2 regions of the Micromonospora chersina genome follow, and region 2 is predicted to be linked to the other one. Evidence: riboswitches for the same ligand, from Rfam matches in the RefSeq annotation. Region 2 holds a riboswitch; the other holds the start of a gene.
What was found. Region 2 has a riboswitch for ZMP and ZTP ahead of GA0070603_RS01300 (glycine hydroxymethyltransferase). Riboswitches for the same ligand answer to the same signal wherever they lie in the genome.
Positions count from the first base shown of each region.

Region 1: another riboswitch for ZMP and ZTP. It lies ahead of GA0070603_RS03440 (bifunctional 5,10-methylenetetrahydrofolate dehydrogenase/5,10-methenyltetrahydrofolate cyclohydrolase); the one in region 2 lies ahead of GA0070603_RS01300 (glycine hydroxymethyltransferase).

Region 1 is NZ_FMIB01000002.1:758,886-763,068, reverse strand. Features, by position in the region: gene GA0070603_RS03450 (sigma-70 family RNA polymerase sigma factor) at 1-350, shown strand, start outside; gene GA0070603_RS32315 (hypothetical protein) at 390-1,415, shown strand; ZMP/ZTP riboswitch at 1,415-1,498, shown strand; gene GA0070603_RS03440 (bifunctional 5,10-methylenetetrahydrofolate dehydrogenase/5,10-methenyltetrahydrofolate cyclohydrolase) at 1,512-2,393, shown strand; gene GA0070603_RS03435 (endonuclease/exonuclease/phosphatase family protein) at 2,399-3,178, opposite strand; gene GA0070603_RS03430 (sulfite exporter TauE/SafE family protein) at 3,364-4,137, shown strand; gene GA0070603_RS03425 (GNAT family N-acetyltransferase) at 4,170-4,183, shown strand, end outside.
Region 2 is NZ_FMIB01000002.1:309,981-314,163, forward strand. Features, by position in the region: gene GA0070603_RS01295 (ribulokinase) at 1-315, shown strand, start outside; gene GA0070603_RS01300 (glycine hydroxymethyltransferase) at 467-1,903, opposite strand; ZMP/ZTP riboswitch at 1,922-2,011, opposite strand; gene GA0070603_RS01305 (SDR family NAD(P)-dependent oxidoreductase) at 2,152-2,958, shown strand; gene GA0070603_RS01310 (hemerythrin domain-containing protein) at 3,019-3,519, opposite strand; gene GA0070603_RS01315 (S8 family peptidase) at 3,630-4,183, opposite strand, start outside.

The sequences.
Region 1 (4,183 bases), 450 kb from region 2:
AGCGTGAGCTGGTCGAGGCGTTCCTCAGGGCCGCGCGTGCCGGTGATTTCGCAGCGCTGCTCGCGGTGCTGCATCCGGAGGTGACGGTGAGCGCGGACGCCGTCGCGGCCGGCTCCCCCGGGCCGGTGCGGCTGCGTGGCGCCGATGTCGTCGCCCGGCAGGCGCTGCTGTTCTCGCAGCGGGCGCCGTATGGCCGGGTGGGGCTGGTCGACGGGGCGGCGGCGATTCTCGTGGCGCCGCGGGGGCGGCTGGTGACGGTCCTGACGTTCCAGGTGGCCGGTGGTGCGATCGTGGCGGTCGACGTGGTGGCGGATCCGGGCCGGTTGAGTCGGCTGGCCGTCGGGGTGTGAGGGTCGCCGGGCGCGGGCGGTGGTGGCAGGATCCGGGCGGTGCGGGTCGGTCACGCGCGGGCGGTGGCGGTCGGGTGGGTGCGCGAGGAGATGCGCCGGGACCCGTCGGTCGGGGGCGCGTTCTTCAGCGGGTCGACGGTGGGTCTGCCGGACGACGCGGTGCTGCCGGCTTCCTCGGACGTGGACGTGCTGCTGGTGCGGGACGCGCCGGCGGCGAAGGTGGGCAAGTTCGTTCACCGTGGGGTGCTGTTGGAGGTCTCGGCGCTGACCTGGGCGGAGCTGGGGTCGCCGGAGGACGTGCTGGGGTCGTGGGTGTTCGCGCCGATGTTCCGGGCGGGCGCGGTGATCGCGGATCCGTCGGGTCGGCTGGCGGCGATCCGGGACCGGGTGGCGGCGGGGTTCGCGGATCCGGTGTGGGTGCGGCGGCGGTGTGCCGGGGTGCGGCGGCGTATCGAGGACGGGTTGGCGCGCCTGGATGAGCGGGCGTCGCTGGCGGAGCAGGTGCTGGGGTGGGTGTTCCCGACGTCGCTGCTGGCGGTGTGGCCGGCGGTGGCGGGGTTGCGGGATCCGACGGTGCGGCGGCGGTACGTGCGGGCGCGGGAGGTGCTGACCGCCTACGGGTTCGGTGACCGGTACGAGGAGTTGCTGGCGTCGCTGGACGGTGGCGGGGTGGGGCCGGATCGGGTGCGGGAGCACCTGGCGGGGTTGGCGGTGACGTTCGACGAGGCGGCACGGGTGGCGCGTACCCCGTTTCCGTTCGTGGCGGACCTGTCGGCGGCGGGGCGGCCGGTGGTGCTGGACGGGAGCGCGGAGCTGGTGGCGGCGGGCGCCCACCGGGAGGCGATGTTCTGGGTGGTGGTGACGTACGCGCGCTGTCACGCGGTGCTGGCGGCCGACGCGCCGGGGCGGGAGCGGGTGTTGCGGCCGGCCTTCGAGGCGGCGGTGGCGGATCTTCGGGCGGCGTCGGCGGCGGACCGGCGGCGGCGGGCCGCGGAGCTGCTGGGGTCGTTGCCGCGGTGGCAGGCGGTGGCGGGTGCGGTCGCGGAGCGCGCTGTGGCAGGCTGAGGGGTGAACGCGACTGGCGGCACCGAGGATGGGCAACCATCGGGGAGCTCTCGTCGCGGGGGTCGACCGCCTGGGCCTCCGCGGGCGGGGTGCGGCATGTCTTCTTCGGGTACGACGACGGCGCGGCTGCTGCCGGGTGCGCCGGTGGCGGAGCAGGTGTTGGCGGAGGTCGCCGAGTCGGTGGTGGCGTTGCGGGCGGCAGGGGTCACGCCGGCGTTGGCCACGGTGCTGGTGGGCGACGACGACGCGAGCGCGGGTTACATCCGGATCAAGCAGCGGCAGGCGGCGGAGTTGGGTTTCGTGTCGCCGCACGTGCATCTGGCGGCGTCGGCGTCGCAGGCGGATCTGCACGCGGTGCTGGCGGATTTCAACGCGGACAAGGCCGTGCACGGGGTGCTGGTGCAGTATCCGATCCCGGGGCACCTGGACTACGACCGGGCCCTGGCGGAGTTGGACCCGGACAAGGACGTGGACGGGATGCATCCGGTGAACATGGGCCGGTTGGCGTTGGGGTTGCCGGGTCCGTTGCCGTGTACGCCGGCGGGGATCGAGGCGTTGCTGGCGTTCCACGGGGTGCCGGTGGCGGGCCGGGAGGTGGTGATCCTCGGTCGGGGCGCCACGTTGGGCCGTCCGTTGGCGATGCTGCTGGCGCAGAAGCGGCCGACGGCGAACGCGGCGGTGACGGTGGTGCACACGGGGGTGCCGGACTGGGCGCGGTACACGCGGCGGGCGGAGATCCTGGTGGCGGCGGCCGGGGTGCCGGGGATCATCCAGCCGGAGCATGTGCGTCCGGGTGGTGTGGTGATCGGCGGCGGGGTGCGGTACGAGGGGCGGCGGCTGCTGCCGGACGTGGACGAGTCGTGTGCCGAGGTGGCGGGGGCGATCACGCCGCGGGTCGGTGGGGTGGGTCCGACGACGGTGGCGATGTTGTTCCGCAACGCGGTGCGGGCGGCGCAGCGGGCGTCCGGGCTGGGCTGAGGCGGTCAGCCGAGGTCGACCAGGAGCGGCCGGTGGTCGGAGATGGTGGACAGCGGGGTGTCGACGGCGGTGACCGGCGGTAGCCGGTCCAGGCCGCGCCGGTCGGCGAGGATGTGGTCGAGCTGCACCCGGGGTTGCCCGGCCGGGTAGGTGGGGCGGCGGCCCAGCGGTCGCCAGCGGGACAGCAGGGCGGCGGGTCCGGCGGGCAGGTTGAGGTCGCCGAGGAGGATCCGGGGTGCGGGCAGGGTGCGCAGGGCGCGGACGACGCGGCGCAGTTGCAGGATGTTCCAGCCGGGCACGAAGGACAGGTGGGTGGCGGCGACGGTGAGCGGCCCGTGCGGGGTGTCGAGGACGGCGGCGAGGACGACGCGGGGTTCGTCGCGGAGCAGGACGAGCCCGCCGCCGGGGCCGGGCACGTAGATGGGTGACCGGACGGGGGCGGGCCGCAGCCGGGTGACCTGCCAGGAGCGGACGGGGTGGCGGCTGACCAGGCCGATGCCGTAGAGGGGTTCGCCGTGGCCGTCGTCGTCGTGGGTGAGGGGGCGGAACTGTTCCCCGGGGGTGCCCACGACGGCGGCGGCGAAGCGGTGTTCGGGGGCGTCGAGGGCGCGGGCGGCGATGGCGGTGAGGTCGAGGTTGCCGCTGCGGGACTGGTCGCGGTCGACCTCCTGCAGGGCGAGGACGTCGGCGTCGAGGGCGGTGACGGCGGCGGCGAGCCGGTCGGGGTCGACGAGACCGTCGGTGAGGGACCGCCCGTGCAGCAGGTTGAAGGTGGCCAGGCGCACCAGCACACCCTACGTCCGCGTGGCAGGCTTGCCGGGTGCTGAGGGCGTTGCTGTGTTCGATGCTGGTGTTCGTGGCGGTGGCGTCGGTGGGGTTGTGGTTGCGGCGGCGTCGGGGGCGCTGAGCTGCGGTGAGGCTGGCCACAGCCGGTCTCGTCGGGGCGGTGGGGCTGGGCAGAATGCGGCCCGTGGATCCTCTGTCGCTGACGACCCTGTTGAGCGCGGCCGCCCTGGCGGGCTGGGTGGACGCCGTGGTGGGCGGCGGTGGCCTGTTGCTGTTGCCGGCGTTGCTGCTGGGCGCGCCGGGGGTGCCGGTGGCGACGGCGTTGGGCACGAACAAGCTGGCGGCGATCTTCGGTACGTCGACGGCGGCGGTGACGTACGCGCGGCGCACGAAGTTGGACTGGGCGGTGGCGGGTCCAGCGGCGGGGTTGGCGGTGCTGACGGCCGGGTTGGGCGCGGCCCTGGCGGGGGCGGTGCCGGCGGGCGCGTACCGGCCGGTGGTGCTGGTGGTGCTGGTGTCGGTGGCGGTGTTCGTGCTGACCCGGCCGCGGTTGGGTGTGGTGTCGCGTCCGGAGCGGCGGACGCCGACGCGGGTGGTGGTGGCCGTGGCGGTGGCCGGGTTGGGCATCGCCCTGTACGACGGGTTGATCGGTCCGGGCACCGGCACGTTCCTGGTGTTGGCGTTCACCGCGCTGCTGGGGTCGGATTTCGTGCACGCCTCGGCGATGGCGAAGGTGGTCAACGCGGGCACGAACCTGGGGGCGCTGGTGGTGTTCGCGGCGACCGGGCACGTGTGGTGGCTGCTGGGCGCGGCCATGGCGGTGTGCAACATCGCCGGGGCGGCGGTGGGCGCGCGGATGGCGTTGCGCCGCGGTGCGGGTTTCGTGCGGGTGGTGCTGCTGGTCGTGGTGCTGGCGCTGGTGGGCAAGCTGGGTTACGACCAGTGGATGGCGGCGTGAGGCGCTGAGCGCCACCGTGTGATCATCGGCGGGTGGCTGTCCGCGC
Region 2 (4,183 bases):
AACCGGCTGCTGCTGCGCATCTACGCCGACGTGCTGCGCCGCCCGCTGCACGTCCTCGACGCCGCCCACCCGGCGGCGCTGGGCGCGGCCATCCACGCGGCCGTGGCCGCCGGGGCGTACCCGGACGTGGAGAGCGCATCGGCGGCCATGGGCGCGTCACACCGCGAGACCTGGCACCCGGACCCGGCCCGGGCGGCGGCGTACGACGAGCTGTACGCCGACTACCAAACCCTGCACGACCACTTCGGCCGCGGCGGCACGAACATCCTCCACCGCCTACAGGCGCGCCGCCACCACTCCCACCGAACCCCCTGACCCGCCCGAGACCCGCCCCCACCCGCCCACACCCGCCCAGCCCGGCGCATGCGGCGGGTCAGGCGGGCGTGCGGCAGTGGCGCGGGCACGGCCGGTGGGACGGGGACGCCCCGCGCGGCCGAGGCCGGGCGGGGCGTCCAGGAAGAGATGGTCAGCCGAGGTCGACGGACGGGTAGAGGGGGAAGCTGCTGAGCAGGTCGCTGGCCTGCTTGCTCACCGTCTCGGCCAGGGCCGGGTCGAGGACGTACTTGGCCTTGGACGGGGTGCCGTCGGCGTTCGCGCCCGGGGTGGTCTGGCTGAGCACGGTGTGCATCAGCTCGGCGGTGGTGTCCATCTCGCTGGCGCCCAGCCCGCGGGTGGTCAGCGCCGGGGTGCCGATCCGGATGCCGGAGGTGTACCAGGCGCCGTTCGGGTCCTGCGGGACGGCGTTGCGGTTGGTCACGATGCCCGAGTCGAGCAGCGCCTGCTCGGCCTGGCGACCGGTGAGGCCGTAGCCGGAGACGTCGATGAGCACGAGGTGGTTGTCGGTGCCGCCGGTGACCAGCTTCGCGCCCCGGCGCAGCAGCCCCTCGGCGAGGGCCTGGGCGTTGTCGACGATCCGCTGGGCGTAGTCGGCGAAGTCGGGGCGGCGGGCCTCGGCCAGGGCGACGGCCTTGGCGGCCATCACGTGCGGCAGCGGGCCGCCGAGCACCATGGGGCAGCCCCGGTCGACCTGGTCGGCCAGCTCGGGACCGCAGAGCACCATGCCGCCGCGCGGGCCGCGCAGCGACTTGTGGGTGGTGGTGGTGACGATGTGCGCGTGCGGCACCGGGTCGAAGTCGCCGGTGAAGACCTTGCCGGCGACCAGGCCCGCGAAGTGCGCCATGTCGACCATGAAGGTGGCGCCGACGGAGTCGGCGATCTCCCGCATGATCCGGAAGTTCACCTTCCGGGGGTACGCCGAGTAGCCGGCGACCAGGATCAGCGGCTTGAACTCGCGGGCCGCCTCGGCGACCTTGTCGTAGTCGACCAGGCCGGTGGCCGGGTCGGTGCCGTAGCTGCGCTGGTCGAACATCTTGCCGGAGATGTTGGGCCGGAAGCCGTGGGTGAGGTGGCCGCCGGCGTCCAGCGACATGCCGAGCATCCGCTGGTTGCCCAGCTCGCGGCGCAGCGCGAACCAGTCGGCCTCGGTGAGGTCGTTGACCTGGCGTACCTGGGCCTTCCTGAGCGCCGGGGACTCGACCCGGTCGGCCAGGATGGCCCAGAAGGCGACCAGGTTGGCGTCGATGCCGGAGTGCGGCTGCACGTACGCGTGGGCGGCGCCGAACAGTTCCTTGGCGTGGTCGGCGGCGAGCGCCTCGACGGTGTCGACGTTCTGGCAGCCGGCGTAGAAGCGGCGGCCGATGGTGCCCTCGGCGTACTTGTCGCTGAACCAGTTGCCCATGGCCAGCAGGGTGGCCGGGGAGGCGTAGTTCTCGCTGGCGATGAGCTTGAGCGATTCGCGCTGGTCGGCCAGTTCGGCCCCGATGGCGTCCGCCACCCGCGGCTCGACGGCCCGGATCACCTCCAGCGCGCTGCGGAAGGCGGTGGATTCGGCGTTCAGCGACATGCGACCTCCTGGTGACGTGCGGAAGGCCCAGGCGCTCGGCATGCGTCCTCGTGACGGGGCCGCTCCCCGATGGTTCTCCATCCCCACGCGCCAGTCACGGCCCGCGCCGATCCTACCGGGTGGGCCTCCGGCCGGCCGGGCGCACCTCCGCCGCGCGCCGGCGGGGTTGGGCCGCCCGGGGCTGGGCAAACCCCTCGGGTGGGGGCAGGGCCACGCGGCCCACGCCCCCGGGAAGAGGAGGCACGAGGATGAGCACACCGACGACCGGCCGTCCGCTCGCCGTGGTGACCGGCGCGTCCAGCGGGATCGGGTACGAGTTGGCCGCCCAGTTCACCGAGCACGGGTACGACGTGGTGGTGGCCGCCGAGGACCCGGCGATCGCCACGGCGGCGCGGAACCTGCGCCGCGACAACGGCCCCGAGGCGTACCCCGTCCAGGTGGACCTGGCCACGCCCGACGGGGTGGAGCAGCTGACCAGGGCCGTGACGGAGCTGGGCCGGCCGGTCGACGCGCTGGCGCTCAACGCCGGCCGCGGCGCCGGCGGCGACTTCGTGGGCGGGACGGACCTGCGCGACGAGCTGACCGTCGTCGACCTGAACGTGCGCTCGACGGTGCACCTGGCCAAGCGCCTGCTGCCGGGCATGGTGGAGCGGGGGCAGGGGCGGGTGCTGTTCACCTCGTCGATCGCCTCGACCATGCCGGGGCCGTACCAGGCGGTCTACAACGCCTCGAAGTCGTTCGTGCAGTCGTTCGCGGAGGGGCTGCGCAACGAGCTGAAGGACAGCGGCGTCACCGTGACGTCCCTGATGCCCGGGCCGACCGACACCGAGTTCTTCGAGCGGGCCCACATGGAGGACACCCGGGTCGCCCAGGGCAGGAAGGACGACCCGCGCGCGGTCGCCGAGGACGCCTTCGAGGCCCTCATGAAGGGGGAGCACAAGGTGGCCGCCGGCTCGTTCGTGAACAAGCTGCAGACCGCCGCCGGCAAGATCGTCCCGGACCGGCTGAAGGCGGAGCAGCACCGGAAGATGGCCGAGCCGGGCTCGGGCAGCTGAACCGCGGAAACGACGGCGGGACCCGGCCTGCGCCGGGTCCCGCCGTCACGCCGTGCCGGGTCAGGCGATGACCGCGTCCAGCGACTTCTTCAGCGCCTTCGGGGCGGCCGGGGTCTTCGGCGCCTTCGGGCGCAGGTCGATCATCCGCTGGCCGATCTCCTGGAGCTGGTTACGGCCGAGCGCCTCGCGCACCTTGGGGAACCACTCCTGCTCCTCCTCCTCGACGTGGTGCAGCACGTTCTCGATGAGCACCGTCGTCTTGGCGTTGAAGCGCTCGTCGTCCGCGTCCATGGTGAAGAGCTCGAAGCAGAGCACGTCGGCGACGTGGTGCTCCTCGTACGACTCCAGGATGTCGTCCTCGACGTCGGGCACGAGCTTGCGGACCTCCGGGTACATCACCTCGTTCTCGAGGTAGGTGTGCACCGTCAGGGCCTCGAGGATCTGCTTCACCAGCTTCTGCCGCTCGCTCGCCGGGCCCTCCTCGGCATCCTGGAAGGCCTTGAACAGGCGGCGCATCTCCTTGTGGTCCTCCTTGAGCAGGACGATCGCGTCGGTGGACACCGGGGTACCTCCTAGAGTCGGTTGATGTGGCCCCCCTACCCCCGTCCCGACCAGGACAAACGAACGGGGCCCGGCGACACGTCGCCGGGCCCCGTCGTTGGTGCTACCCGTTACTTCACCACGTTGTACGCGTCGACGATGCCGGCGCCGTAGAACCCGTTACGGGCCCCGCCGGAGCAGGTCGCGTCGTAGAAGTGCGCGCCGTTCGGGTGCAGCGGCACCAGGTTGAAGACGCCCTCCGGGCAGGACTGCGCGACCGACGTGCGCTCCAGGAACGACGCCAGCTGGCCCGGGGTCATCCCCGGGTGCGCCGACAGCGCCAGCGCCGCGACGCCGGTAGCGTGCGGGCCGGACATCGATGTGCCCTGCTTGTACCCCCACCCGTTGGTGCGGGTGGTGGTGTTGAAGGTCGTCGACAGGATCTGGTCCGCGCTGGTCGGGCTGGCGCCCTGCGTGCGGATCCGGCTGTCGCCACCCGGCGCCGTCACGTCCACCACGCCCTGGCCGTACGAGGAGTAGTAGCTCTTCGCACCGGTCGGGCCGACCGCGGAGACGGTCACCACGCCCGGGGCCTCGGCCGGCAGGTCGAGACAGGCGCTGGTGAGGTCCACCCGGTTCTCCTGCTCGGCCGGCGGCACGTTGTCCGGGCTGCCGGTGTCGGTCA